Regions from separate parts of the Janthinobacterium sp. BJB446 genome, predicted to be linked through region 2. Evidence: predicted binding sites of a transcription regulator. Region 2 holds the regulator's gene; each other region holds the start of a gene.
What was found. Region 2 encodes LexA, which represses DNA repair genes until DNA is damaged. Its sites were predicted from a motif close to ACTGTATNNNNATACAGT; they were not measured.

Region 1 (9,866 bases), on a different contig from region 2:
CCGCTGGCGCGAAATCAACGTGCCGGGCGAGAAGGAATACCGCAACCACGGTGTCGCCTACTGCCCGCACTGCGATGGTCCGCTGTTCAAGGGCAAGCGCGTGGCCGTGATCGGCGGCGGCAACTCGGGCGTGGAAGCGGCGATCGACCTGGCCGGCCTGGTGAAGCACGTGACCCTGATCGAATTCGGCGCGGAACTGCGCGCCGATGCGGTGCTGCAACGCAAGCTGCACAGCTTGCCTAACGTGACCGTGATCACGTCGGCGCAAACCACCGAAATCCACGGCGACGGCAAGATCGTCAATGGCCTGAGCTACACGGACCGGGTCAGCGGCGAGTCGAAAAAGGTCGAGCTGGAAGGCGTCTTCGTGCAAATCGGCCTGGTGCCAAACACGGAGTGGCTGAAAGGCACGGTAGCGTTGTCGCGCCACGGCGAAATCGAAGTCGATGCACGTGGCCAGACTTCGGTCCCCGGCGTGTTTGCGGCCGGCGACGTCACCACGGTGCCGTACAAGCAGATCATCATCGCCACCGGCGAAGGCGCCAAGGCAGCTTTGTCCGCCTTTGACCACCTGATCCGCTCGGATGACGAGGAAGTGGTCGAAGAGTCTGCCGCCAAGGAAGCGCTGACGGCGTAACTATTGAGCCGTATCAAAAAAAACCGGAACGCCGCAAGGTGGTTCCGGTTTTTTTATGAGCGCAGGAAATCAGCTACCCGCGTACAGCGGGTTGCCGGCCACATACACTTGAATCCCATCGACGGGCATGTCCTTCGGTGCGATGTCGGCCAGGGCGAAGACGGTCCTGTTGTTGAAGGTTTGCACGTGCCACGTAAAGCGCTGGCCGGCGCGCGCGATGGTGACGGTTTCGCCGTGCGTGACGTTGATGTGGCGCGTGTCGGGCTGCAGGTCGATGCTGCGCTGGGCGGCGGCGTGCGGGGCGCTGCTGCCATAGTCGGCGGGCGTGCCTGTCGGACCGGCCGCGATGGCCGAGGCGGCGAAGGCGGCGCACAAAATCGCCAGGGCGCTGCGGTGGGTGTTCAACATAGTAATCTCCAAGAATAAGCCTGGCGCGGTGAATAAGCGCGCCGTGTTATGGGTAATGGCTGCACCGGGATCGCCGGATTTTGCAACACGGCATCGTAAGCTGTCCTTGGTCGATCTGCAAAGCTGTATTTCCTGTCTATATTTCCACCGTGGCTGCCAGCGGCACGTCCGGCGCCAGGTGGCTGGTCAGCACGATGCACTGGCGCGCCAGGCGGGCCGGATCGGCCAGGCGCGCGCGCAGGTGCAGCATGGCCGCCGCATCGAGGCCGTTGAACGGTTCATCGATCAGCAGCAGGCGCACGGGCAGGGCCAGGGCCAGCGCCAGTTGCAGTTTTTTATGCTGGCCCAGGGACAGGGCGTTGATGCTTTGCTGCAAGGTCGACGTCATGGCAAACGCGCTCAGCTCGTCGTTCAGCAGGGACTGGTCGCTGCCCGGATACAGGGCCAGATGCAGGTCGAGAAATTCGTGCACTTGCAGCCAGGGCAGGGCGGGCGCGTCGCCGCCACAATAGGACGCTTGCGCGCGGTAGGCCAGCGGCATGAAGCCGCTGTCGATACCGTCCAGGCGGATGGCGCCGCGCGCGGGCAGCAGGGCGCCGCCTGCCAGCTTCAGCAAGGTCGTCTTGCCGGCCCCGTTCGCGCCGCGCAGCCAGGTGATGCCGGGGCCGAATTGCAGATTGCAGCCCTGGAAGACGCTGTGCGTGGGGAAGTGGAAATCGAGGTGTTCGATCTGCAGGGTGGGGGACGACAGGTTCAATTCCATAATTCGCTTCCGATGGCGCTCAAGGCAAGGATGGACAGGACGACGAGGGTGACTCGCCCGCGCGCCGTGAGGCGGGGCAGGCCGACGATGGCCAGCAGGGCCAGGCTGGCGGTGATGGCGTACACGCTGGTGACGCGCTGCCGCAAGGCGGCTGGATCTATGCAATACAGCAAGACGCCAGCGCCCAGCAGCACGGCAAAGGCGGGCAGCAGGCTGGCCGCGCAAGCCAGGCGCGTCAAGGCCGTGCTGGCCATGGGCCAGGCGTTCAGCGTGGGGCGCAGCACGGCGATCTGCTCGCGCACGGCCTTGTCGCCCCGGTCCGTCAGAATGACCAGGCTGGCGCTGGCCAGCAAACCGAGCAGCGGCGCCGGCACGAGCGGTGCGCGCAGCAGCCAGGCCAGCATGCTGGCGCCAGCCGTGGCCAGCAGCACGCTTTGCTGCAGGCCGATCACATTGTCATTGCGCCAGAATGGCAGCCAGAACAGCTGACGCCACAGGAACACGGTGCGCCAGCGGGGCCGTTGCGGCACATACGCGGTCATCGTTGGCGGGCGCGCCCTTTGTGTGGGCTGCGGCGCGCGCAGGCGCTGCGCCACGATGAGCGTCGTCAGCAGCCACGCCAGCAGCCAGACGATAAGGGTGGCAGCCATGCCGGGGGCGGCAATCGGGCGCAGCCAGGGAGGCGACTGCGCCAGCCAGATGCTGGCCGAGACGGCATAGGCGAGTCCCAGCGGCAGCATCAGCAGGCCGGCCACGGCGACGTCGGCTTGCCAGCGCAGGCGACGCGGCAAGGGCAGCTGGCGCAGCCAGGCGGCGAGGGGGGCCGGCAACAATCGCTTGCGCAGCAGCCAGGCGGGCAGGCAGGCAAGTGAACAACGCTTGCGCGCCCAGCAGGGCCAGGGCGGCGGGCCAGGGCAAGGTGATGGCGAGAAAACCGGGCAGGGCGATGACGCTGAGCAAGCCCAGCAAGACGGGGCCGGCCAGGAAAAAGAAGATTTCCATGGAACTGGTCAGGCTGGCGGCAAATTGCAGCAAAGCATGATGGGCCAGGCGCAGCCGCAGAGCGATATAGGGATGAGTACTACGGGGCAAGCGCATCGAGGCAGGAGCGGCAGAGTCAGCAGGAGCGCTGATTCTAGAGCATTTGTGGTCCCAGAATGGGAAAAGCCCTTCGGTTCCGGGAACCAAAGGGCTTTTCTTTTATTGGCGGAGCGGACGGGACTCGAACCCGCGACCCCCGACGTGACAGGCCGGTATTCTAACCAACTGAACTACCACTCCAAGCTCGTATGATCTGTGTTGCTGATCCATGAAGCACTGGATAATTTTCTGTATTGGTGGTGGGTGCTGAGAGGCTCGAACTCCCGACCTACGCCTTGTAAGGGCGCCGCTCTACCAACTGAGCTAAGCACCCGCATACCCAGAAAACTATCCCGACGTTTGTCACCACGTCTGGAAGAGGCACTATTATAGGGGGCGCTTTCCCCCTTGTGCAACTATTCTTATGGGATAAAAGCATTTTTTTGCTGAAAAACGCAAAAATATTCGGGGCGAGGGAGGGCTGACGCTTTTTCTGCTTCCGAAATGGGAAAAGCCCTTCGGTTCAGAGAACCAAAGGGCTTTTCTTTTATTGGCGGAGCGGACGGGACTCGAACCCGCGACCCCCGACGTGACAGGCCGGTATTCTAACCAACTGAACTACCACTCCAAGCTCGTATGATCTGTATTGCTGATCCATGAAGCACTGGACAGTTTTCTGATTTGGTGGGTGCTGAGAGGCTCGAACTCCCGACCTACGCCTTGTAAGGGCGCCGCTCTACCAACTGAGCTAAGCACCCGTTGCTTGTCTCAGAAAACCATCCCGACGTTTGTCACCACGTCTGGAAGAGGCGCTATTATAGGACGGGCGAAATCCTTCTGCAAGCGCTTTTTTTCACTTTACTCTGTAATACCCCATTGCGACAGCATCCACGCCATATTGAACGCATTCTCGGCGATGGCGTTATAGCGGCCCGAGGCGCCGCCGTGGCCAGCGCCCATATTCGTTTTCAGCAGCAGGGGATTGCCATCCGTTTTGTACGCGCGCAGCTTGGCCACATACTTGGCCGGTTCCCAGTACATGACCTGGCTGTCGTTGAGGCCCGTCGTCACCAGCATGGCTGGGTAATTCTTGCGCGCAATGTTGTCGTACGGCGAGTAGCTGAGCATGTAGTCGTAGGCCGCCTTCTGGTTCGGGTCGCCCCATTCCAGGTACTCACCCGTCGTCAGCGGCAGGCTGGCGTCCATCATGGTGTTCATCACGTCGACAAACGGCACGGCCGCATGCACGGCGTGGAACAGGTCCGGGCGCATGTTGACGACGGCGCCCATCAGCAAGCCGCCCGCGCTGCCGCCCTGGATGATCAGGCGGTTCGGGCTGGTCCATTTTTCACGCACCAGGTAGTCGGCGCTGTCGATGAAGTCATTGAAGGTGTTTTTCTTCTTCATCAGCATGCCGTCTTCATGCCAGGCTTCGCCCATGTCCGTGCCGCCGCGGATATGCGCCTGCGCATAGATGACGCCACGGTCCAGCAGGCTGATGCGGCTGATGGCAAAACTGGCTTCCGTGGAAATGCCATACGAACCATACGAGTACAGCAGCAGCGGCGCGGAACCGTCGAGCTTGACGCCTTTCTTGTAGACGATCCACAGCGGTACTTGCACGCCATCGCGCGCCTTCACCCACAGGCGCTGCGTGGTGTAGCGGCTGCCGTCAAAGCCGCCGACGATTTCCTGCTGCTTCAGCACCGTGCGCTTGCCGTCTTGCATGCTGACGTCGATGATGGTGGGCGGCGTGACGGGCGACTGGTAGGACATGCGAAATTGCGTGGACGAAAATTCCGGTGTACCGACGGATGTCGCCAGATAGACGGGGTCGTCGAACTGCACCGTTTTCCAGTTTTTATGCGCGAAATCAAGGATGCGCGCGCGGTTCAGGGCACGGGCCTTTTCCATCACCACCAGGTAGCCCTGGAAGACGTCGATGGACTGGATCACGGCATCCTTGTTGTGCGGCACGACGGGCTTCCAGTTCTGCGGCTGCGGCGCGGACAGCGGCGCGCTGACGACACGGAAATTCTTCGCCTCCTTGTTGGTCAGAATATACAGCTGGCCATCGCGGTGCTCGATGCCGTAGCGGTGGCCTTTTTCACGTTTCAGCACGGATTGAAAAGTGCCTTGCGGCGTGCTCGTTGGCAGCAGCAGCACTTCGCTCGTATCCGTGCTGCGCGCGGTGAGCACAAAGTAGCGATGGTCGCGCGTGCGGCTCACGCCGATGGCGAACTGTTCCACCGGCTCGTGATAGACCTGCTGCAAGGTGCCGCCCAGCGGCAGGCGGAACAATCGGTCCGCGCGCTTGGTGGTGGCGTCTTCCTGCGTCAGCATCAGGGTGGCATTGTCCGCCGCCCAGGCCAGGGACGTGACTCGAGGCATGGTATCGCCCAGCAACTTGCCCGTCTTCAAATCCTTGACATGCAGCTCGTACTGGCGGAAACCCGTCGTGTCGGTGGTGTAGGCCAGCAACTGTTCATTCGGGCTGATGCTGAATGCGCGCACGGCAAAGAACTTCTGGCCTTCGGCCAATTGATTCTGATCCAGCAAGATTTCCTCAGCCGCCTGCGCATCGTAGGCGCCGTTTTTGCCGACCGGGCGGCGGCAGTGAATCGGGTATTGTTTGCCCGCTTCCGTGCGCGTGTAATAGTAGAAATTGCCTTGGCGCGCAGGCACGGACAGGTCCACTTCCTGCATGCGGCCCTTGACCTCCGCAGTCACCTTGTCGGCCAGCGGCTGGATCGGGGCCGTGACGGCGGCCGTGTAGGCGTTTTCCGCATTCAGGTAATCGATCACGGCAGGATCGGTTTTCTTTTGCAGCCAGCGGTAGTCGTCCGTGACGACCGTGCCGTGGCGCGTTTCCTGCCACGCCGTCTTGGCGGCGACAGGCGCGGTGGCGAGGGTGGCGGCAACGGTGTTGGTGGCGTCGGCCAGCGCGGATGGCGCCAGTGTGGACAGCAGCAGGGCCGGCAGGATGGATAACCAGGCGGACCGGCGGCGCGAAGCGTGATGGGCGATGGACAAGGCGATTCCCTTTCATAGTTGTGTCAGGATTGTAATCTTGCTATTGAGAAAAGCAACCGCCGTGCTTATGCGTTTCAACTTGCATCCACGGACATTTGCAGTGATACTGTATATAATTACAGTATTCGACAGCATCCCGCCGCGAGGTGCCCTTGACCACATCTGCCCTTACATTGCCTGAAACCCGCCGCTGGATTGCCCACCTGGACATGGATGCCTTCTTTGCCTCCGTGGAACTTTTAAAATATCCGGAACTGCGCGGCGAAGCCGTCGTCATCGGCGGCGGGCGCTTGCAGCAGCCCGTGCTGCAGGAAGACGGCACGCGGCAGTTTGCGCGCATGCGCGATTACGTGGGGCGCGGCGTCGTCACCACGTCGACCTATGCGGCGCGCGCGTTTGGCGTGTTTTCCGCCATGGGCATCATGAAGGCGGCCAAGCTGGCGCCCGACAGCATCCTGTTGCCGGCCGACTTCGAAGCTTACCGCGAGTATTCGGCGCGCTTCAAGCAGGCCGTGGCCCAGCTGTGCCCCATCATCCAGAACGTGGGCATCGATGAAATCTATGTCGACCTGACGGAGTATGGCGAGCAGGCGCCGGCCATGGCGGCGCGCCTGAAGGCGGCCGTGTCCGAGGCGACGGGCCTGTCGTGCTCGATTGGCCTGGCCCCCAACAAATTGCTGGCGAAAATCTGTTCCGACCTGGAAAAACCGGACGGTCTCACCATTTTGCAGCCCGAGGATATCGAAGCGCGCGTGTGGCCCTTGCCGGCGAAAAAGATCAATGGCATCGGCCCGAAGGCGACGGCCAAGCTGGAGGCCCTGGGCATCGTCACCATCGGCGAGCTGGCACGGGCCGACATGGCCATGCTGCGCACGCAGTTTGGCGACTTGTACACGGGCTGGCTGCGCCAGGCGGCGCTGGGCATCGATGACCGGCCTGTGCAGACGAGCCGGGAAACCAAGTCCGTCAGCCGCGAAACGACGTTCGAGCGCGACTTGCAGGTGGTGCGCGACCGCGCCACCCTGTCGGAAAAGCTGGAAAGCCTGTGCACGCGCGTGGCCGGTGACCTCGACAAGCAGTCGCTGGCCGGGCGCACGGTGGGCATCAAGCTGCGCTTCGAGGATTTCAGCACCGTCACGCGCGACATCACCTTGCCCAGCGCCACGGCGGACGCGGCCGCCATCCTGCGCGCCAGCCGCGATTGCTTGCGGCGCGTGCCATTTGAAAAGAAAATTCGCCTGCTGGGCGTGCGTATCTCGACCTTGTCCGATCCGGCCATCGTGACGCGGCAGGCGCCGGCCCAGGCGGAGCTGTTTCCCGCCCTGTAGCGGCATTCCCCACGCATCAACAACACCGCGCCAGTCCGCGCTTTTGACGGCATTCCCGTGTCGAAAGTGTAGAATGGCGTTCCCCTGGCACTACTGAAACAAACGGAAGACAAAAACTATGTGGTTCAAGAATCTTCAGATTTACCGCCTGCCCGCACCATGGGCCTATACGCCAGAACAACTGGAAGAGGCCTTGTCCTCGAACAAATTTACGCCGGCGACCAGCATGGATCTGATGCGCCAGGGCTGGGATACGCCACGCCCGAACGGCGGTCTGGTCCACGTGGTCAACAAGCAGATGCTGATCTTGCTGGGCACGGAAAAGAAACTGCTGCCAGCGACCGTCATCAATCAGGTGGCCAAGGCCCGCGCTGCCGAGATGGAAGAAGCACAAGGCTTTGCGCCTGGCAAGAAAGCCATGAAGGAATTGAAGGAGCGCGTGGCCGACGAGTTGCTGCCGCGCGCCTTCAGCATCCGCAGCAACGTCTGGACGTGGATCGACCCCGTCAATGGCTGGCTGGTGGTCGATGCCGCCAGCCCGGCAAAGGCCGATGAAGTCATCAAGCTGCTGTTGAAAGCCGTCGACAAATTACCGCTGGAAAGCCTGCGCGTGCAGCGCTCGCCCGTGGCGGTGATGACGGAATGGCTGCAGGCCGACGACGCGCCTGCCGGCTTCACGGTCGACATGGATACGGAATTGCGCGCCACGGGCGAAAGCAAGGCCACCGTGCGCTATGTGCGCCACACTCTGGAAGCGGACGACGTGCGCCGCCACATCGCGGCCGGCAAGCAGTGCACGCGCCTGGCGATGACGTGGAACGACAAGATTTCGTTCGTGCTGACGGAATCGCTGGCCATCAAGAGCGTCAAGCCGCTGGACGTGATCAAGGAAACGGAATCGAGCACGAAGAACGACGAAGAACGTTTCGACGGCGACGTGATGCTGATGACGGGCGAACTGAGCAAGCTGATGGCCGACGTGGTCGAGGCATTGGGCGGCGAAGCGACGGCGTAACAGCAGCCATGCTGCTACAAAAAAAGGAGCTGCGGCTCCTTTTTTTTCGCCTGTGCAATATGTTGCAACATAAAAAAAGCGCCTTGCACGGTGAGGTGCAAGGCGCTTTCAGGACAATCTAATTTAAGACATCAAATTAGAACTTGTAGCTACCGGTGAAGTAGAACGAACGCATCATTGGATCGGCGTAGCGTGGATCGAAGCCAACCTGGTGGCCCGACGAAGCGCGCAGCGACAGAGGCGGTTCACGGTCAAACAGGTTCTTGATACCAGCGCGCAGCGTCACAGCCGAGTTGAAGGCATAGCGGCCTTGCAGATCGACGGTGGTGTACGAAGGAACTTCCAGACGGATCGTTTCCAGTTTCCTGGTATCGACGTTCAGTACCGAAGCGGCTGCATCGGTGTAGCCGTTACGATAGCTGACAACCATGGTGCTGGTCAGTTTGCCGGTTTCCAGGCTCATGTTCAGCTTGACCAGGTTACGGAACGTGACTGCATCGGTGATGCCGAAGTAGTTCATGTTGGTCGTCCACTGATTCTTGGTGCCTGGCACGGTGTAGTCAGCCTTGAGCATGTGGGTGCCGCTCAGGTTGGCCGTCAGGTTACCGAAATCAAAGCGATGACGCGCCGTCATGTCCCAGTCGATACCGCGGTTATGCGTCTGGCCGATGTTCATCGACAGCGATTTGAAGGCGAAGTAAGGCAGGCCGGTCGATGGCTCGATGTAGGTACCGAACAGGTCTTTGTACAGCGTTGGATTGCCGAAGGCCTGGGTTTCGCTGACGGCCGAGACCGCGTCGGTGATCTTCACGTCCCACAGGTCGGCGCCGAACGAGAATGCCGAGCTAGGTTCGATACGGAAACCGACGGTGTATTGCTTCGATTTTTCCGGTTTCAGGTTTTCGTTACCACCAGCCAATTGGTTGTACTGGGTTGCTGCTGGACGGCACATGGCGTCGCCTGGGAACGGGCAGTTCCATGGTTTTGCCGTGAAGCCGTTGTTGACCAGCGGCTGGCCGATGTCCAGCATGCTCGGTGCCTTGAAGCCCGTGCCGTACGAACCGCGCAGCAGTACTTGCTGCACTGGCTGCCAGCGTGCCGTCACTTTGTAGGTGCTGGCGCTTTGGTCTTTACCGATGGACTTGTTCACCACACCGTTGTCGATCTTGGTGATGGTGTCGTAACGGCCAGCCAGGCTCACTTCCACCGTTTTGGTGACAGGTGCCAGCAACTCGGCGAACACGCCGTAGGTTTCGCGGCTCAGGTCGTAACGTGGCGAGGTGTTGAAGTTGTAGATCGTGCTGGTGCTGGCACCGGCGCTTGGCGATTGCTCGTACTTGTATTCGCGGTAGTCGCCGCCGATACCGATATTGGCCTTGCCGCCTGGCAGGGTGAACAGTTCGCGCGAACCGTGCGCATCGATACCGCGCATGGTGGTCGATGCCGTACGGATCGAACCGTTGAATTGCGAATCGTTGATCAGCTTTTGCAGTTCTGGCGATGCGTTACCGGCTGGCAAGAATGGGTTGAACTGCGGATTGCTCTGCATCTTGACGAAGTCGGCGTTCTTGGCATAGCCGCCCACGTAGCGCTCGTCGATCG
Region 2 (9,866 bases):
GCCGCACTGGACGCCTGAGCAAGCTTGTTGTTTACGCAAGCTCGGGTGGCGGCAAAGTTCGACAGCCCGGCGATAAACGGCTACACTTCGGCCACTGATTTGCCTGTTATTGTGCAATAGATAAAATTTTTGGTGGCGCCCTGCGGGGCGTCGCCGTTTACCGTCTGCCGGGGGCGTCCACCGACGCTACCCCTACAAGGGCCCAAGGAGAAAATATGAGTTGGTTGGAAAAACTGCTGCCACCGCGCATCCAGCGTTCTGATGCCGCCGCGCGCAAGACCATGCCGGAAGGCCTGTGGGTCAAGTGCCCGTCGTGCGAAGCCGTGCTGTACCGTACGGACCTGGAGTCGAATTTGCACGTGTGCCCGAAATGCGACCACCACATGCGCATCCGCGCGCGTGAACGCCTCGACAGCCTGCTCGACGCGGGCGGCCGCTATGAAATCGGCCAGGAAATCCTGCCCGTCGATACCTTGAAATTCAAGGACAGCAAGAAATACCCGGACCGCCTGAAGTCCGCCATGGAAGCGACGGGCGAGACGGATGCGATGGTCGTCATGGGCGGCGCCATCATGAGCCTGCCGGTTGTCGTGGCGTGCTTCGAATTCGAATTCATGGGCGGCTCCATGGGCTCCGTCGTGGGCGAGCGCTTCGTGCGCGGCGCGCAGATCGCGCTGGAACAGAAAGTGCCGTTCATTTGCATCACCGCCACCGGTGGCGCGCGCATGCAGGAAGGCTTGCTGTCCCTGATGCAGATGGCGAAAACCACGGCCATGCTGACCAAGCTGTCGGAAAAGAAATTGCCATTCATCAGCGTGCTGACCGACCCGACCATGGGTGGCGTGTCCGCTTCGTTCGCCTTCATGGGCGACGTGGTCATCGCTGAACCGAAAGCGCTGATCGGCTTTGCCGGTCCGCGCGTGATTGAAAACACCGTGCGTGAAAAACTGCCGGAAGGCTTCCAGCGCGCCGAGTTCCTCGTCACCAAGGGCGCCGTCGACATGATCGTCGACCGCCGCAAGATGCGCGAAGAAATCGCCCGCCTGCTGGCCTTGTTGCAAAACCAGGCTGTCGAAGTACTTGCGTAATTTGATTTACCCCAAAACCTGAACTGCCGGGGTCGGACCCTCAGGGTCCGACCCCAGTCTTCGGTTTGGGTCTCATGTCTTTTCCGCCTCGCGCACTCTTTTCAAGAAGTCTCCCATGCAAAACCTCCCCACCACCTTGCCGGACTGGCTAGCCCTGCTGGAAACCCGCCATTCGGAAACCCAGATCAACATGGGCCTGGACCGCGTGCAAGCCGTCAAGGCGCGCATGCAGCTGGCGTTTACTTGCCCCGTGATCATGGTGGCAGGCACGAATGGCAAGGGGTCCACCTGCGCCATGCTGGAATCCGTGTTGTTGCGTGCCGGCTACAAAGTGGGGCTCTACATCAAGCCGCACTTTCTTGATTTTAACGAGCGCGCCCGCGTGCTGGGCGAGATGGCCAGCGATGAACAGCTTGTCGCCAGCTTCAATGCCGTCGAAGCCGTGCGTGGCGACACGCCGCTGACGTATTTCGAATTCACCACCCTGGCGATCCTGCACCTGCTGTCGCAGGCCAAGCTGGACGTGGCCATCCTCGAAGTGGGCCTGGGCGGGCGCCTCGACGCCGTCAACGTGATCGACGCCGACGTGGCTATCGTCACCAGCGTCGATATCGACCACACGGATTACCTGGGCGACACGCGCGAAGCGATCGGCTTTGAAAAGGCGGGTATCTTCCGTCCGGGCAAGGCGGCCATTTGCAGCGACCCCGTGCCGCCGCAGTCGCTGATCGACCACGCGGAAGCCATCGGCGCGGACCTGTGGCTGATGGGCCGCGATTTCAATTATTCGGGCGACAAGCAGCAGTGGAACTATGGCGGGCGCGAGCAGCGCCGCAATTCGCTCGCTTACCCGAGCTTGCGCGGCGCCAACCAGATCCTCAATGCGACGGCCGTGCTGGCCGCGCTGGAAGTGCTGAAGCTGAAACTGCCCGTGGGCGCGCAGGAAGTGCGCACCGGCCTCGTGACGGTGGAACTGCCGGGCCGCTTCCAGGTCTTGCCTGGCCGCCCCAGCGTGATCCTCGACGTGGCGCACAACCCCCATGCAGCCTCGGCGCTGAACCAGAACCTGGGCAATATGGGTTTCCACCCGTACACGTATGCCGTGTTCGGCTCCATGCTGGACAAGGATATCGATGGCGTACTGGCCGCGATGAGCGAGCACGTCGACCACTGGTGCCTGACGGGCCTGCCTTCACCGCGCGCGGCCACGGCCTCCGAACTGGCCGCCAAGGTGCAGATCATGCTCGAAGACAAGCCCGACAGCAGCGAACATACTGTGTCTATTTTCGATGATCCGGCACAAGCTTTTGCAAATGCAATGAGCCGGGCCGGTGAGAATGATAGAATTGTGGTCTTTGGTTCTTTCCTCACCGTTGCCGGCGTGATGAAGGCCCGAAAATCCTCACTTCACTGAAACGCACTCGACTGAAAATCACGCATGGGCTTGTTCTCGAAACTGTTTAAAAACAAGCAAGAATCCTCTGGCGAAGACAGCGGCTTTTATGTCCCTGGCGAAGCACAGTCGCCGACCCGCAAGCGCGCAGCCAACACCTCCGGTGGCGGCGGATCGCGCCGTGGCGGCAAGGAAGCGCCGGATCCGGTCTTGCCTGAAAAGAAGCGCGCACGCCGCCGCCTGGTCGGGGCGATTGCCCTGGCCCTGGGCGTAGCTGTCGGCTTGCCAATGCTGCTCGATTCCGAGCCGAAGGCGCCCTTCAACGATATCGCCATCGACATTCCGTCGAAGGAAAAGGCCGCCGCACCTGCACCGGCGCCCGTGCCGGCCGTTCCGGCCCAGGCCGCAGCGAATGGCCTGGACCAGTCCGAGGAAATCGTCGATGCGCCGCTGCCGCCTGCAGCCAAGCCTACGCCCACACCGGCGCCCGTGCTGGCCGCCGTGCAGCCTGCAACGGTCAAGCCGACCTATGTGGAACCGAAACCTGAGCCCAAGCCTGAGCCCAAGCCGGTCAAGGTGGAGCCGAAACCGGAAGCGAAGCACGAACCCAAGCCTGAGCCGAAACACGAGCCCAAGCCCGAGCCCAAGCATGAGGTGAAACCGGAAGCGAAGCCCGAGACTAAGCCTGCCAAGCCGGCGCAATCGGCCGACGATGCCGCGCGCGCGCTGGCTATCCTGGAAGGCAAGCCGCAAGAGAAAGTACAAGACAAGGCGCACGACGCCGGCAGCGGCAAGTTCGTGGTGCAGGTGGCGGCCTTGGCGACGCAGGACAAGGTCGACGAATTGCAGGACAAGCTGCGCGAAGCGGGCATCAAGTCGTACACGCAAAAAGTCTCCAGCCCGGCGGGCGAGCGCATCCGCGTGCGCGTGGGCCCGTTCGGCAGCCGCGAAGACGCCGAAAAGACCCGCGCCAAGCTGCAAAAGCTGGGCCTGGGCGGCAGCCTGGTACCGGCGTGATGTTGCACTGAGCGCGCGTGACGATCTTCGATTACCTGGTGCTGTTCGTGCTGGTGACGTCCGTGCTGATCAGCATGATGCGTGGCCTGGTCAAGGAAATACTGTCATTGGTCAGCTGGATCGTGGCTTTCGTCATTGCCAACGCCTATGGCGCCACGCTGGCGAAATTCCTGCCGGAAGCCGTGCCGGGCGAAGCCATCCGTTTGTTGCTGGCTTTCGTGGTGCTGTTCATCGGCGTACGCATTTTGATGGGATTGCTGTCCATGACGGTCGACGCGCTCGTCAAGGTGACGGGCCTGAGCCTGGCCGACCGCACCCTGGGCAGCCTGTTTGGCGTGGCGCGGGGCCTTGTGATCGTGCTGACCGCCGTCATCTTGTGTGGCATGACGTCCATACCGCAGCAGCCATTCTGGAAAAACGCGCAGCTCAGCCCGCTCGCGGAGCAGGGCGCGCGCGCCATCAAGCCTTATCTGCCTGCCGCTTACGCGCAGCATGTGAAATTTTGAATTTTTTTTAAAATCAGTAGCACAGTTTAGGAGCACACCATGTGTGGCATCGTCGGCGTCGTTTCCCATCAACCTGTCAATCAATTGCTCTATGATGCATTGTTGCTCCTGCAACATCGCGGTCAGGACGCGGCAGGGATTGCGACCAATCACAGCAGTATGTTTTCCATGCACAAAGCCAATGGCCTCGTGCGTGACGTCTTCCGTACGCGCAACATGCGTTCGCTGCAAGGCACGACGGGCATCGGCCATTGCCGCTACCCGACGGCCGGTTCGTCGAGCGAAGAGGAAGCACAACCGTTCTATGTGAATGCGCCGTTCGGCATCACCCTGGCGCACAATGGCAACCTGACCAACTGGGAACAGTTGAAGCTGGAAATGTTCAAGAATGACCGCCGCCACATCAATACCGATTCCGATTCGGAAGTGCTGCTCAACGTGCTGGCGCATGAAATCCAAGAAGCGACGACGGGCCTGAACCTGGACCCGGAAGCCATCTTCAAGGCCGTTACCGTGCTGAACCGCCGCGTCAAGGGTGGTTACGCCGCCGTGGCGCAAATCGCCGGCGTGGGCTTGCTGGCCTTCCGCGATCCGCACGGCATCCGCCCGCTGTGCCTGGGCATCAATGAAACGGAGCAAGGTCCGGAATACCTGATCGCTTCCGAATCCGTGGCCCTGGAAGGCATGGGCTTCCGCTTCGTGCGCGACATCGGCCCCGGCGAAGCCGTCTTCATCGATGCTGACAAGCAATTGCACAGCGCCCAATGCGCCGACAATGCCAGCCTGAACCCGTGCGTGTTCGAATTCGTCTACCTGGCCCGTCCCGACTCCGTCATCGACGGTGCCTCCGTGTACGCCACGCGCCTGAAAATGGGCGAGTACCTGGCCGAGAAGATCCGCGCCGAATTGCCAGGCGTGCATATCGACGTGGTCATGCCGATTCCCGATTCCTCGCGTCCGGCCGCCATCCAGCTGGCCATGGCGCTGAACATCGAGTACCGCGAAGGCTTCATCAAGAACCGCTATATCGGCCGTACCTTCATCATGCCGGGCCAGGCGGCGCGCAAGAAATCCGTGCGCCAGAAGCTCAACGCGATCCCGTCCGAATTCAAGGACAAGGTCGTGCTGCTGGTCGACGATTCCATCGTGCGCGGCACCACCAGCCGTGAAATCGTGCAGATGGCGCGCGAAGCGGGCGCGACGAAAGTCATCTTCGCCTCGGCTGCGCCGCCGGTGATCTACCCGAACGTGTACGGCATCGACATGCCGACGCGCGACGAACTGATCGCCTATGGCCGCACGACGGAAGAAGTGTGCCGCGAAATCACGGCCGACTACCTAGTGTACCAGGACATCGGCGCGCTCAAGCAGGCCATCGCCGACGTCAACCCGGCCCTGACCAACTTCGAAGCGTCGTGCTTCGATGGCGTGTACGTGACGGGCGACGTGTCGCAGGAATACCTGGACCGCCTGGAATATGCGCGCCATCATCCGAAGGCGGCAGCGCCCGAAGATACGCCGCGTTCCCAGCTGAACCTGAACCTGGCGACAACAGAAGCGTAATTATCTTGCCCGGCTAGCGCCGGGCTTTTTTTGCTCCGCGATCATGAACGATAAAAAAAACTACGGCTTTACCACCACCATCCTGCATAACGACCGCCGCAAGGGCATCGAGCACGGTTCCCTGCACAAGCCCGTGCATACTTCCGTTGCCTTCGGCTACGGCGATGCGCGCCAGCTCGCTTCCGTATTCCAGGGCAAGGAGCCCGGCTTCCGCTACGGCCGCCAGGGCAATCCGACCGTTTCCGCGCTGGAAGACAAGGTCAACAAGATGGAAGACGGCGTCGCCACGCTGTGCTTCGCCACCGGCATGGGCGCCATCGGCGCCGTGGTGCAGGCGCTCTTGCGCGCGGGCGATCATGTCGTGTCGTCGGCCTTTTTGTTTGGCAACACCAACAGCCTGTGGCAAACGGTGACGGGGCAGGGCATCGGCGTGTCGTTCGTCGACGCCACGGACGTGGCCAACGTGGCCGCCGCCATCACGCCGCAAACGCGCATCGTGTTTGTGGAAACCATCGCCAATCCGCGCACGCAGATCGCCGATCTGGCGAAGATCGGCGCGTTGTGCAAGGAACGCGGCATTTTGTACATCGTCGACAATACGATGACGACGCCCTACCTGTTCCGCCCGAAAGCCGTGGGCGCGGGCCTGGTGGTCAATGCGCTGACAAAATCCATCGGCGGCCACGGCAATGCCCTGGGCGGCAGCTTGACGGACACGGGCGTGTTCGACTGGACGCAGTATCCGAACATTTTCGACAATTACAAGAAGGCGGCGCCGGCGCAGTGGGGCATCGCGCAAATCCGCGCCAAGGCCTTGCGCGATTTCGGCGCATCCCTGGGGCCGGAAGCGGCGCACCATATCGCCGTCGGCGCGGAAACCATGGCCTTGCGCATGGACCGCACCTGCTCGAACGCCCTGGCGCTGGCCACCATGCTGGCTGCCGACCCGCGGGTAGCGGCCGTGCATTACCCGGGCCTGGCCGCGCATCCGCAGCACGCGCTGGCGACGGATTTGTTCCGCAGCTATGGCTCGCTGTTCAGCTTTGAGCTGAAGGATGGCATCGATTGCTTCGATTTCCTCAATCGTCTCAATCTTGCCATTCCAGCGAGCAATCTCGGCGACACGCGCACCCTGGTCATTCCCGTCGCCCACACGATCTTTTACGAGATGGGCGCCGAGCGCCGCGCCAGCATGGGCATCGCCGAATCCCTGATCCGCGTGTCCGTCGGTATCGAGGATGAGGCGGACTTGCTCGAGGATTTCCGTAGCGCCCTGGACGCATAAAACGCCTGGGCAATAAAAAAGGGCCGCAACAGTCATGCTGTTGCGGCCCTTTTTACATGCGGAGGTTCAATGCCAGCTGCGCATCAAGCCTACCGCCAAACCTTCCAGGGCGAATTCATCTTCCGGCGATACGGTAATGACCTTGAAGTCGGGGTTTTCCGGCAGCAATTCGATGACGGAACCCGTTTTCTTGTAGCGCTTGACGGTGACTTCGTCGCCGATGCGGGCGACGACGATCTGGCCATTCTTGGCGCTATCGACCTTCTTGACGGCCAGTAAATCGCCATCCATGATGCCGGCGTCGCGCATGGACCAGCCGCGCACCTTCAGCAGGAAGTCGGGCTTGGCAGAAAACAGGGCGGGGTCCACGTTGTAGCTCGCTTCCAGGTTTTCCTGTGCCAGAATGGGCGAGCCTGCCGCCACCCGGCCGATCAGGGGCAGCGACATCAGCAGCGCTGCCGGCACTTTCGATGGCAGGGCTTCAGCGGCCGCGCCGATCAGGCGGATGCCGCGCGAGGTGCCGGGAGAAATCTCGATCGCGCCCTTGCGGGCCAGGGCCTGCAAATGCTCTTCGGCCGCATTGGCCGATTTGAAACCCAGTTCATTGGCGATTTCGGCACGGGTGGGAGGAAAGCCCGTGTTTTCAATCGCGTCCTTGATCAGGTTCAGGATTTGTTCTTGTCGTGCTGTCAGCTTGATCATGAGCGGTGGGTGCATACTAAAATGCTGTCTATATGAACAGTCTGTATTTTTGTACAGTATCGCCCACTATGCAAGGGGATTTCCGTGTTTTAGGCGAATTTCGCAAGAAATACTTGTCCAGGGGCGGAAAGCACGGTGGCGCGCGGGCTTTTCGGGCGCTGGTGGAAGGAATGATTGAAACGTTTGCAAAAGGCGGTTATAATCTTCGGCTGACCTTCCCACACCCGTCTTGACGCCGGGGTGGGCGATTATCAATCCGACCTGAAGGAGTTTGCATGCGTCATTATGAAATAGTCTTTATCGTCCATCCGGACCAAAGCGAGCAAGTGCCCGCGATGATCGAACGCTACAAAGCCAGCGTAACCACCCGCGGCGGTTCGGTTCACCGCGTGGAAGATTGGGGCCGCCGTCAAATGGCTTACTCGATCCAAAAGCTGCCTAAAGCACACTACATCTGCCTGAACATCGAATGCGACAACGAGACCCTGGTCGAGTTGGAAACAGCATTCAAATTCAATGATGCCGTGTTGCGTCACCTGACCGTTAAAATGAAGAAAGCTGAAACAGCTCCTTCGCCGATGATGAAATCGGTACAACGCGAAGACGCGGCCAAAAGCCACCGCACCGAAGCACCAGCAGCCGCTCCAGCCGCAGCAGCAGCTTAATTCTTGACCAGGATCGTGCGCTGAACCAGCTACAAGTAACCGCCATCATTGCCGAGCGCGAAATATTGCGCTATACCCCGGCAGGGCTGCCGATTGTGAATGCAGTATTGCAACACAGTTCGCAGCAGATGGAAGCAGGGATTGCCCGTTTGACCGAGTTTGATGTTGCCGCGCTAGCCGCTGGCGAAATTTCAGGCAGGTTCAGTCAGGCAAGCTTGGGCGGGGTATATCAGTTCACGGGTTTCCTGGCCAGGAAGAGCCGCAACAGCAAGAGTTTGGTGTTTCACATCATTGATTTTAGTGCAGTCAATTCTGACTAGCGCATTTTAGATACAGGAGCCTGACATGGCATTCGGTAAAAAGTTCGACAAAAATAAGCTCAAGCTTAAAGAAAAACGCAAACAGCAAAACCCGTTGTTCAAACGCAAGAAGTTCTGCCGCTTCACCGCAGCTCACGTTGAGCAAGTCGACTACAAAGACGTCGACACGCTGAAAGACTTCGTCCAAGAAAACGGCAAGATCATGCCAGCACGCCTGACCGGTACCAAAGCGCACTACCAGCGCCAAGTTGACACCGCAATCAAGCGCGCTCGCTTCCTCGCGCTGCTGCCATACACCGATCTGCACCACGCTTAATCGGTCAGATATTCCTGGAGAAGAACTATGCAAATCATTCTGTTAGAAAAAGTTGTTAACGTCGGTAACCTCGGCGAAGTCGTCAAAGTCAAAGACGGTTACGCACGTAACTTCCTGATCCCGCAACGCCTGGCACGTCGTGCTACGGCAACCGCTGTGGCTGAATTCGAAGTCAAGCGCGCCGAACTGGAAAAAGCTGCTGCCGCCAAACTGGCCGCATCGCAAGCCCAGGGCGAAAAACTGAGCGGCCTGACCGTTCAAGTTGCTCAAAAAGCTGGTGTTGATGGCCGTCTGTTCGGTTCCGTCACCAACTTCGACATCGCTGAAGCGCTGACCAAGCAAGGTTTTGCTGTTGAAAAAGCACAAATCCGCATGCCTACCGGCCCGCTGAAGATCGTTGGCGAGCACAACGTTTCGGTTGCTCTGCACACCGACGTGGTCGTGGAAGTTGTTATCGCTGTCGTACCAGACGCGAACGCGTAATCGTCTGCGGGCCTGGCCCGCAAGCGTTGCCGCACTATGAAAAGCCGGGTTCGCCCGGCTTTTTTGTGGCCTTTTTTTCGCTCAATTTCAGCCCTTTATTTTTGCCAGCACGCCGAAGCGGGTATAATTCGCGCCATGAACGCCCCCTCTGATCCGCAACTGGATTCCCTCCGTATTCCGCCGCATTCGATCGAAGCAGAACAATCCGTCATTGGTGGTCTGCTGCGCGACAATGCCGCGTATGACCGCATCGCCGACTTCATGCATGCGGAGGATTTCTATCGCTATGACCATCGCATCATCTTCGAGCAAATCGTCAAGATGGTTAACGCTTCCAAGCCAGCCGATGTCATTACTGTTTTTGAAACCCTGACCCAGCTCGGCAAGGCCGATGATGTGGGCGGACTCGCTTACCTGAACGCCATGGCGCAAAACACGCCATCGGCCGCGAACATCCGGCGCTACGCCGAGATCGTGCGCGACCGCGGCGTGCTGCGCAAGCTCATCACCGTCGCCGACGATATCTCC
Region 3 (9,866 bases), 130 kb from region 2:
CGCATCAACCGGCTGAAACTCGATTACATCACCCTGGCCGATGTCCGGCCGGCCGGCAGCGACCTGGAACAGCTGGCCGTGGAGCACGAGGTGGGCATCGCGGCCCTGCGCAGCTTCGTCGCCCTGAACTTCAACCATTTCAATGCAGCAAGCTGCTCGTCGCTGAGCTGCATTCCCACGCGCGCGCTCGGCGACGACGAGCGCTACCTGCACCGCATCTGGATGGGCGGACCGTTGCCGGCCATCGCAGCCGAAGCGATCCAGCAGTGGGGTGCGGCGCTGGAAGCGGTGCGGCACAACGGCGGCGCGCCGTACGTCTCCATCCTGTGGGTGTGGGATGCGCAGCAGCTGCGCAATGACGAGCGTTTCAGCCCCACGGGCGGCGCCGGGCGCTACACGATAGGCCGCTACGCCATCGGCGGCACGACCCTGCATATCAATTCGCTGCGCGCGCTGGCGCTGGATTTCGCGCCGGCCCGCTTCGGCGTACTCGATACCCTGCATATGCAGCGCTACTTCGCCACCTTGTCCGATTATTTCCGCATCCTTATCATGTGCGAATACGGCGGCATGTATATGGATGTCGATACGATCCCGCACAATCCGGCGACGATTTTCCTGATGAAGCCGGAAGTGCCCGATTATTTCCAGCGCAAGGATGGCGACAGCGAAGAGCGCCAGCATGTCAGCTGGATGAATCTGTTTCTCGATGAAACGGGCATGCTGATCGCCAAGAAGAACGATGCCGCGCTGCGTGTGATCCAGCGCAATGTGAACATCGCCTATGCGGGTATCGATGCGCGGATTCCCCGTTCCTGCCCGCAATTCGAGGCGCAGCTGTTTGGCCAGTTCTATGCCGAATGGAAGAAAAACCTGGGCGTGACCCTGCTCAGCCATGCCGAGTTCTACCAGCGCTATTGCGTGCTGTATGACGGTGCGCGGGAAGCGGTGGCGGGTGGCATCCGGGGCATGCGCTTGCTGGACGATATCATTACCGACGTGCACATTCCCCTCAGTGACGAGGAACGGCGCGCGTATGCGCGCTGCGTCGCCAGGCTCGACGAAATCGGCTGGCAGCTTGACGATCCTTTGAGCCTGCCCGACATCGTCGATGTGTTCGATATCGAGGAAGTGCCGCGCATGGCGTATGCGGCCCAGCTGCGGGCGGACATCGAGCATTTTCACTATTACTCGGTGCTGTCGGACGACCCGCAGCTCGATCGCGTGAATGGCGTCTTTTGCCGCTACCTGCTGGCCCACCGTTCGCGGCATATTGCCGCTGGCGATTTCTGGCGCCCGACCGTGGGCCGCCACGGCAGCCGCATGCCGGCCGCCAGCGATGCCGTCCCGTCCGGCGACGAGACGCAGGCGGGCCTGCTGTCGCATGCGCCGCTCAAGCTGGTGCCGGGTGAACTGCTGGGCGATGAGACGAGGAACCGCATGGCGAAACTGCTGTTTGCCACCAGCTATCTCGAATACTGCTCGTTCGGCAATAAACTCAATCTGCAGTTCGTCGAATTGCAGCGGCGGCAGAATATCGACCCGTATCTGCAGCACATCCACGGCCTGCACGACGAAGACGGGCGTTTCATCGGCTTCTTCACGGCCGCCACGATGGCAGAGTTCCAGGCCTGCGGCGCCGTCTCGTATTACCGGGACGACATGAAGGCGCTCGACGATGCGTATGACACATTCGTGCTCGCGCATGCGCGCACCGACGACTGTTTCGTCAGCAGCCTGGCCATCGACGAAAAATACCGGGGGCAGGGCCTGTTCCGGCAAATGTTCCATGAAATCCGCGACCTGGCCAGCCGCAAGGGCTGTGCGCGCATCACCTTGACGGTATGGGAAAAAAGCGAAGCGCTGCAAGTGTATCTGCACAAGGGTTTTCGCAGCGTGGGCACGTTCGACTATGCCTACAGCCTGTTCTATGACCGGCTGCATTTCCTCGTGTATGAGGGAAACTGAAGAGGGAAATTGAAGGCAGCAGGGGCGGCCGGCAGCCGCCCCGTGATGAGGCTTACAGGGCCAGGAAGGCCAGGCCCGCCACGGCCGTCGGCAGCAGGGCGCCGGCCAGCAAACCGACGGCGCCGATCGATTCATCCTTGAAGCCGCGGCGCAGCAGGGCTACGCCGGCCGGGTTCGGCGCATTGGCGATGACGGTCAGGCCGCCGCCGGCCACGGCGCCGGCCATCAGCATGTATTTCGCTTCGTCCGTCATGCCGACGATCAGCGAACCGAGGTAGGTGAGGGCCGCATTGTCGGTAATGGCCGTCAAGCCCAGCGCGCCGAAGAACAGGGCCAGCGGCTTCAGGCTCGAAACGATGGGCTGCAGCCACCATTGCTGCATGCCGCCCAGTACCACCAGGCCGCCCAGGAAGAAGCCGACCAATAAACCCTCTTTCAGGATCAGCGGGCTTTGATAGCGCTCATACGCCTGCACGAAGCCGAGGAAGAACAGGAACAGGCCGATGAATAGCACGGGATGGTGCGCCAGGGCGACGACGCCGGCCAGCACGATCATGTGCACCAGGCTGACGGCCAGCGGCACTTTCGGCGCTTCCACTTCACCGGCCTTCGGCTTGATGTCGGAGGTGTTGCTGTGCAGGTATTTGCGCAGCAAAATGCTCACGCCCGTCGCGTTGACGAGGACGGCGATGGCGGCCTTCCAGCCGAAATGGCTGGCCATGTAGGCGCTATCCCAGTTCCACGTGGTGGCCACCATCAGCACGGGCGGCGCCGCGTACGAGGTGAGCGTGCCGCCGATGGAAACGTTGACGAAGAGCACGCCCAGCGCGCCGTATTTCAGCCATTCAGGAATGCCCGGGCGGAAGATTTGCGGTGCCAGCATCAACGCAGCCAGGGTCATGGCGGCCGGTTCCGTGATCAACGAACCCGTCAGGGGCACAAGCGCCAGGCCCAGCCAGACGAGGGCCAGTTCCGTGCGCAGCGGCATCACGCGCGCCACGCCTTTCAACAGGCGCTGCACGGCGTCGAGCACGGGGCGCGAGGCAGCCACGACCATGACGACAAAGACGAACAGCGGCTCCGTGTAATGGCGCGACTCGGCATACTCGATGGCCGCATCGCCGCCCGAGACAAAGGCCATGATGATGATCAGGATGAAGGCCCAGAAGCCGAACACGACTTCCACTTCGCCCAGCAAATGCAGCAGGCCCGCATGGCGGGGGTGGCGGCGCGACAAGGTTTCAAACGACTTGGCGGCGAAGGTGTGGATGAGCGCAAGCCCGAAGACGATGGCGCTGATGATTTGGATGGTGGTCAAATGCGTTTCCTTTGGACGGAGGAAGCCGCCCGATGCATTGCCGAGCGGTAAGGAGAGTGCTTATGGTACAGCAATCGATGTGAAAAACGGTGTTTTTCGGACGTGGCGGGACGGCCCCGGGGAGCTGCGGCGCAGATAAGTCTTGCCAAAAGCGGGACTGGATAGTACTGTATATGCATACAGTATTTATCTTCATATTCAATTATGCAACATTCCGAATTGATGGCCTCGCCGGAAGCCTTGCACCCGTCCCTGTGGCGCGCATCGCAGCTGGGGCAGGGCGCCACGCGCTGCCTGGATACGGGCTTTGCCGCCCTGTCCGCGCAGTTGCCCGGCGGCGGCTGGCCCAGCGGCAGCCTCATCGATCTGCTGGTGCAGCAGCCGGGCAGCGGCGAATTGCGGCTGCTGGCGCCCGCGCTGGCGCAGCTGCCGGGCTTGCCCATCGTGCTGCTGCAACCACCCCATCCGCCGCAGGCGCTGGCCTTGGCCGCGCAGGGGCTGGCGCCGTCGCAATTGCTGTGGTTAAAGAGCGCCAGCAGCAAGGATGCCTTGTGGGCGGCGGAAAATATCTTGCGCAGCGGTAGTTGCGGCGCCTTGCTGTTCTGGCAGCCGCATGTGCGCGCCGACAGCCTGCGCCGGCTGCACCTGGCCGCGCAGTCCGGAAACACCCTGTTCTGCATGCTGCGCCCGCTGCACGGCGCGCAGGATGCGTCGCCGGCGCCGCTGCGCCTGTCCGTGCGTCCGGCCGCCGGCGGCATCGAGATCGGCTTCATCAAGCGCCGGGGACCGCAGCGCGACGCGCCCCTGTTCCTGCCCCTGCAACCTCCTTCATTACTGCTACGCCATGCGACTCTGGATCGGCCTGTGCCTGCCCCGGCTCCCGCTCGAAGTGTTTTGCCCGCGCTGGTCGGTTGACAGCCTCGGCGTGGTGCTGGAGCAGGAGCAAGTGATGGCCGTGTCGTCGCTGGCGCGGGCAGCCGGCATCCGGCCGGGCATGCGCCGCGCCGGCGCGCTGATGCTGGCACCACAGGCGCGCCTGCACGAACGCTCTCCCGAACTGGAAGCGCAAGCCTTGCAAGCGGTGGCGCTGGCGCTGCTGCAATATTCGCCGCTGGTGGCGCAGGGCGAGGAAGCGACCCTGCTCGTCGATGCGGGCGCCAGCCTGCGCCTGTTCGGCGGCGTGCGCGCCCTGTGCCGGCAAATCGCGGCCAGCTTGCGCGCGCTCGGCTACACGGCCCAGCTATCCTGCGCGCCCACGGCGCGCGGCGCCTGGCTGCTGGCGCGCGCCGCTACGCACCGGGGCCGGACATTGAGCATGGCCAGCCTGGTGCGCCGCCTCGACCGCCTGCCGTGCGCCTTGCTGCCGCCGGCGCGCCCCTACCTGGAATGGCTGGACGGCATCGGCTGCCGCACCCTGGGGCAGCTGCGCCACTTGCCCCGGCCCGGCTTGCAGCGCCGCTGCGGCGGGGCCTTGCTCGACATGCTCGACGATGCGCATGGCCACGGCACGGAACTGTACCTGTGGCTCGAAGCGCCACCCACGTTCCGCGCCAGCCTGGAATTGTTCGACCGCGTGGAGCACGCCGACGCGCTGCTGTTCGGCGCGCGCCGGCTGCTGCAGCAAATGACGGGCTGGCTGTGCGCGCGGCAATTTGCCGTCGAGCGCATTCAATTGTTGCTGGCGCACGAGCGGGGCCGGGTGGCGCGTGCGCCCACCGTCATCGACCTGGCGCTGGGCGAGGCCGTCTGGCGCGACGAGCACCTGGTGCGCCTGCTCAAGGAACGCCTGGCGCAGCTGGCGCTGGACGCACCCGTGATCGGCCTCACCCTGGAAGCGCTGCAGGTGCAGCCGATGGCGCCGCCCAGCGACACCCTGTTTCCAGAGCCGGGCGGCACGCCGCAAGAGCGCCAGCGCTTGATGGAATTGCTGGTGGCGCGCCTGGGCACGGAGAATGTCTTGCAGGCCGCGCCGCGCGCCGATTACCGTCCCGAGGCGGCCAACCAGTGGCTGCCGCTGCCTGCCAAGGCCGGCGGCAGAAACGCGGTGCCGGACTTGCCGCCCGGCTTGCCCGGCATGCCCCGTCCCGGCTGGCTGCTGGCCCAGCCCATCGCCCTCCTGATGCGCGAGCACCGGCCATTCTATGGCTCGCCCCTGAAAATGGTCTCTGTCGCCGAGCGCATCGAAGCGGGCTGGTGGGGCCAGTCGCAGGCGCGCGATTACTTCATCGCCGAAGGCCTCGACCATGCCCACTACTGGGTCTATCGTGAACGCATCGCCGGCAGCGGAGAAGATGCCGCGCCGCGCTGGTTTTTGCATGGCTTGTTTGGCTGAATGCGTTGTCCTGCTGAAACTGCCATGCTTGGCTATACTGGCTTCCCGGCGCCGCATCTTTAATTGAAATGAAGGATATCCATGACACAGCTTTCCGACTTCCCCATCACCCAAAAATGGCCTGCCCGGCATCCCGAGCGCCTGCAACTGTACTCGCTGCCGACGCCGAACGGCATCAAGGTCTCGATCCTGCTGGAAGAGCTGGGCCTGGCGTACGAGCCGCACCTGGTCAGCTTCGAGCAGAATGACCAGCTGTCGCCCGCCTTCCTGTCCCTCAATCCGAACAACAAGATTCCCGCTATCCTTGACCCGGACGGTCCCGATGGCAAGCCGCTGGCCCTGTTCGAGTCGGGCGCCATCCTGCTGTACCTGGCCGAAAAGACGGGCAAGTTCATCCCCCAGGACGCAGGCCTGCGCTATGAAACGATACAGTGGCTGATGTTCCAGATGGGCGGTATCGGCCCCATGTTTGGCCAGGTGGGCTTCTTCCATAAATTCGCCGGCAAGGATTACGAGGACAAGCGTCCGCTGGAACGCTATATCGGCGAGGCCAAGCGCCTGCTGGGCGTGCTCGAGCAGCGCCTGCAGGGCCGCGACTGGATCATGGGTAGCCAGTACACGATTGCCGACATCGCCATCTTCCCGTGGGTGCGCTGCCTGGTGGGTTTCTATGGGGCGGGCGACCTCGTCGGCTTTGGCAATTTCCCGCATGTGCAGCGCGCGCTGGACGCGTTTCTGGCCAGGCCAGCCGTTGCCAAAGGAGTCAATATTCCCAAGCGGGATTAAAGCAGGAAGTGGCCGGGCGGCGCTACAATGCGCCATCGGCCGCCCTGCGCGGCAGCTTTGATCTGAGACAATGAAATCCACCCGGCAAGATTTTCCCGGCGCGCACGGCCATGTGCTGGCGGCGCGCCTCGATGCGCCCGACGGCGCCATCCGCGCGTATGCGCTGTTCGCCCACTGTTTTACCTGCGGCAAGGATGTGCTGGCCGCGCGGCGCATCGCGCAAGGTCTCACGGAACACGGCATCGCCGTGCTGCGCTTCGACTTCACGGGACTGGGCGCCAGCGAGGGCGAGTTTGCCGCCACCAATTTCTCGTCGAACGTCGACGACCTGGTCGCCGCCGCGGATTTTCTGCGGGCAAAACATGCCGCGCCGCAATTGCTGATCGGCCATAGCCTGGGCGGCGCGGCCGTGCTGGCCGCTGCCGCGCAGGTACCGGAAGCGACCGCCATCGCCACCCTGGCCGCGCCCAGCACGCCCGCCTACGTGACGCGCATGTTCAGCGAGCACCTGGAGCAAATCGCCGCCGAAGGCGAAGCGCTGGTGCAGCTGGAAGGGCGGCCCTTCCGCATCCGCCAGCAATTCGTCGACGACGCGGGCAGCCACAGCCTCAAGACCCACATCACAGGCCTGCGCCGCGCCTTGCTGGTGATGCACGCGCCGAACGACACGACGGTGAGCCTGTCTAACGCGATGGATATCTTCACGGCCGCCAAGCACCCGAAAAGCTTCGTTTCGCTCGACGATGCCGACCACTTGCTGACGGGGCGCGATGACGCGGCCTACGTTGCCAACGTCATCGCTGCCTGGAGCGCGCGCTATATCAGCTAAGTAAGCAAGCGGTCGCCCATGAAAAACGCCGCGGCAGCAGAAGCTGGCGCGGCGCGGATACTATTGGTACTTTACAACACCTGACAAAATCGTAGCGAGCGGCAGTGATTTGTGGCCGAGAAGCGCAGCCGTGCTAAAGCACGGTGAGCATCGCCGGCCGCAAAGCGCGACGCGCAGTAGATTTGGTCAGGTGTTCTCAGTCTTCGTCAAATTCGGCGGATAGATCCTTCCAGCCCTTGCTTACGGCAAAGGCTGAAAATTCCTCGGGCGCTTCCAGAACGATCAGTTTCTTGTCTTGCAAGCCAAGGTCGCCGTGGCCGAAATCGGGGCCTACGTAGCCGAGGCTGCGAAGGCGCGCCAGGATGTGGCCGACCAGGGTCTTGTCCTTATAGGCGCCCGCTTCGAGCGGGGCGGCGAAATCGACGTAGACGTCGATGATGCCGTAGCCTTCGTCGAAGATGCGGATGGCCTTGATGTCGTGGGCACGGCCGGAGCCGTCGGTGGCCTTGAAGGGGCCGCTGAGCTGGATGTCGGTGTCATTGTTCATGCCGCCAGCATACACCAAAAGCCGGTGCCGCATGGGGGACGCCATGCAAAATCCTCTTGGGCTGGGCATGTAAAAATTTCTTACAAATTTGGCGGCGTCTGGGGCGTTTTTCGCCAATTTCAAGGCCTTGAAAGGGGCTGGAGAGGCCGTATATCGGTAACAAGCGGATGCTCATGGTGAGGTCCGCCCCTCTTATCGCTTCATTTGAAAAGGATATTTATCATGCGTACTTTTGACCTTGCTCCCCTGTACCGTTCCGCCATTGGCTTTGACCGCCTGGCACAGCTGCTCAACGAACAGCGCGCCGATGCGCAACCGAGCTATCCGCCGTACAACATCGAACTGGTGTCGGAAGATAAATACCGCATCGTGATGGCATTGGCCGGCTTCTCGCGTGAAGAGATCGACATCATCACCGAACGCGATTCCCTGCACGTCACGGGCCGCAAGCAGAAAGATGGCGTTGAGCGCACCTTCTTGCATCGCGGTATCGCTGCCCGCGATTTCGAACAGCGTTTCCAGCTGGCCAACCACGTGAAGGTCACGGGCGCCACGTTTGAAAACGGCATGCTGACCATCGACCTGGTGCGCGAAGTGCCAGAAGCGCTGAAACCGCGCAAGATCGAGATCGGCTCCGGCAGCGGCGCCACCGTCAGCGCGCTGGAACAGCGTCAGGCGGCCTGATCTGATCGTGGCGCCCTCCGGGCGCCCGGGCAGGTTCCTTTCATGCAGTAAAATACTGGCCGGTTGATCCGGCCAGTGTCACGTCCGGAGCCCGTTCGGACCCTTCATCGCCCGCCATGCGCGGTGCGCGCGGCACGCAAGATTAAACCCTGCTTAAAGGCGCAAATGCCTGTTTCCAAATAGAAAAATGTTAAGCACCGCCTAAGACTCGTGGCCCAATATTGCATACATCAAAATCTCATTGAATGAGGAGCAATTCATGGAACAGCAAACGAATACCGCATCCCTGAAAATCAAACGCACCGTAGCCGCGCTGGCCGCGATCGGTGTGCTGGGCGCCGGTGGCGCCATGGTGGTGCATCAGAACAATGCTGGCGCGAATGCCGCAGCGGCTGCGGCCGCCCCCGTGGCAGCGGCAGTCGCGCCCGCCACCGCCGCCGCGCCGCTGGTGGCCTTGCCCGACTTTAGCCAGATCGCCGCGCGCAACAGCCCGGCCGTCGTCAATATCAGCGTCACGGGCAGCACCAAGGTGGCGTATGACCCGTCGGCCCAGGCCGGCAACGACGATTTCGGCAACGACCCCTTCTTCGAGTTCTTCCGCCGTTTCCAGGGTCCGCAAGGCGGGCAGCGCGGTGGCCGCGACGTGCCCACGCATGGCCTCGGTTCCGGCTTCATCGTCAGTCCGGACGGCATCATCATGACGAATGCCCACGTGGTGCGCGATGCGCGCGAAGTGACCGTCAAGCTGAACGACCGCCGCGAATTCCGCGCCAAGGTGCTCGGTACGGATCCGAAGACCGATATCGCCGTGCTGAAGATCGACGCCAATAACCTGCCCATCGTGCCGCTCGGCCATTCCAGCGACCTGAAGGTGGGCGAGTGGGTGCTGGCCATCGGTTCGCCATACGGCTTCGACAGCACGGTGACGGCTGGCGTCGTCAGCGCCAAGGGCCGTTCCTTGCCGGACGACAGCAATGTGCCGTTCATCCAGACGGACGTGGCAGTGAATCCAGGCAACTCGGGCGGCCCGCTGTTCAATACGCGCGGCGAAGTGGTCGGCATCAATTCGCAGATCTACAGCCAGACGGGCGGTTTCCAGGGCCTGTCGTTCGCCATCCCCATCGACCTGGCTAGCCGCATCAAGGACCAGATCGTTGCAACGGGCAAGGCCAGCCATGCCAAGCTGGGCGTGACGGTGCAGGAAGTCAACCAGGGCTTTGCCGACTCGTTCAAGCTGGCCACGCCGGAAGGCGCGCTGGTCGCCAACGTGGAGCGGGGCAGCCCGGCCGACAAGGCGGGCCTGAAATCGGGCGACGTGGTGCGCAAGGTGAATGGACAGCGCATCATCGGTTCGGCCGACCTGCCGGCGCTGGTGGGCACCTCTTTGCCAGGCGACAAGATC

Region 1: the regulator LexA is predicted to act here: its motif matches at 6,027-6,044, upstream of dinB (DNA polymerase IV).
Region 3: the regulator LexA is predicted to act here: its motif matches at 3,453-3,470, upstream of imuA (translesion DNA synthesis-associated protein ImuA).

Annotation. Positions count from the first base shown of each region.
Region 1 is NZ_PDZK01000006.1:99,827-109,692, reverse strand. It holds gene ahpF (alkyl hydroperoxide reductase subunit F) at 1-637, shown strand, start outside; gene CSQ92_RS25835 (CzcE family metal-binding protein) at 707-1,045, opposite strand; gene CSQ92_RS25830 (ATP-binding cassette domain-containing protein) at 1,182-1,808, opposite strand; gene CSQ92_RS25825 (hypothetical protein) at 1,799-2,638, opposite strand; gene CSQ92_RS29135 (hypothetical protein) at 2,677-2,850, shown strand; tRNA gene CSQ92_RS25820 (tRNA-Asp) at 3,013-3,089, opposite strand; tRNA gene CSQ92_RS25815 (tRNA-Val) at 3,147-3,222, opposite strand; tRNA gene CSQ92_RS25810 (tRNA-Asp) at 3,440-3,516, opposite strand; tRNA gene CSQ92_RS25805 (tRNA-Val) at 3,571-3,646, opposite strand; gene CSQ92_RS25800 (S9 family peptidase) at 3,747-5,921, opposite strand; gene dinB (DNA polymerase IV) at 6,095-7,249, shown strand; gene CSQ92_RS25790 (recombination-associated protein RdgC) at 7,368-8,264, shown strand; gene CSQ92_RS25785 (TonB-dependent receptor) at 8,401-9,866, opposite strand, start outside.
Region 2 is NZ_PDZK01000001.1:3,114,478-3,124,343, reverse strand. It holds gene trpA (tryptophan synthase subunit alpha) at 1-18, shown strand, start outside; gene accD (acetyl-CoA carboxylase, carboxyltransferase subunit beta) at 216-1,088, shown strand; gene folC (bifunctional tetrahydrofolate synthase/dihydrofolate synthase) at 1,204-2,502, shown strand; gene CSQ92_RS13800 (SPOR domain-containing protein) at 2,527-3,498, shown strand; gene CSQ92_RS13795 (CvpA family protein) at 3,516-4,004, shown strand; gene purF (amidophosphoribosyltransferase) at 4,044-5,567, shown strand; gene CSQ92_RS13785 (cystathionine gamma-synthase family protein) at 5,611-6,852, shown strand; gene lexA (transcriptional repressor LexA) at 6,919-7,554, opposite strand; gene rpsF (30S ribosomal protein S6) at 7,830-8,219, shown strand; gene priB (primosomal replication protein N) at 8,240-8,539, shown strand; gene rpsR (30S ribosomal protein S18) at 8,565-8,855, shown strand; gene rplI (50S ribosomal protein L9) at 8,883-9,338, shown strand; gene CSQ92_RS13755 (replicative DNA helicase) at 9,474-9,866, shown strand, end outside.
Region 3 is NZ_PDZK01000001.1:3,246,896-3,256,761, reverse strand. It holds gene CSQ92_RS14350 (GNAT family N-acetyltransferase) at 1-1,968, shown strand, start outside; gene CSQ92_RS14345 (putative Na+/H+ antiporter) at 2,021-3,286, opposite strand; gene imuA (translesion DNA synthesis-associated protein ImuA) at 3,491-4,201, shown strand; gene CSQ92_RS14335 (Y-family DNA polymerase) at 4,131-5,618, shown strand; gene CSQ92_RS14330 (glutathione S-transferase N-terminal domain-containing protein) at 5,700-6,404, shown strand; gene CSQ92_RS14325 (alpha/beta hydrolase family protein) at 6,475-7,233, shown strand; gene CSQ92_RS14320 (hypothetical protein) at 7,430-7,780, opposite strand; gene CSQ92_RS14315 (Hsp20 family protein) at 8,003-8,464, shown strand; gene CSQ92_RS14310 (Do family serine endopeptidase) at 8,724-9,866, shown strand, end outside.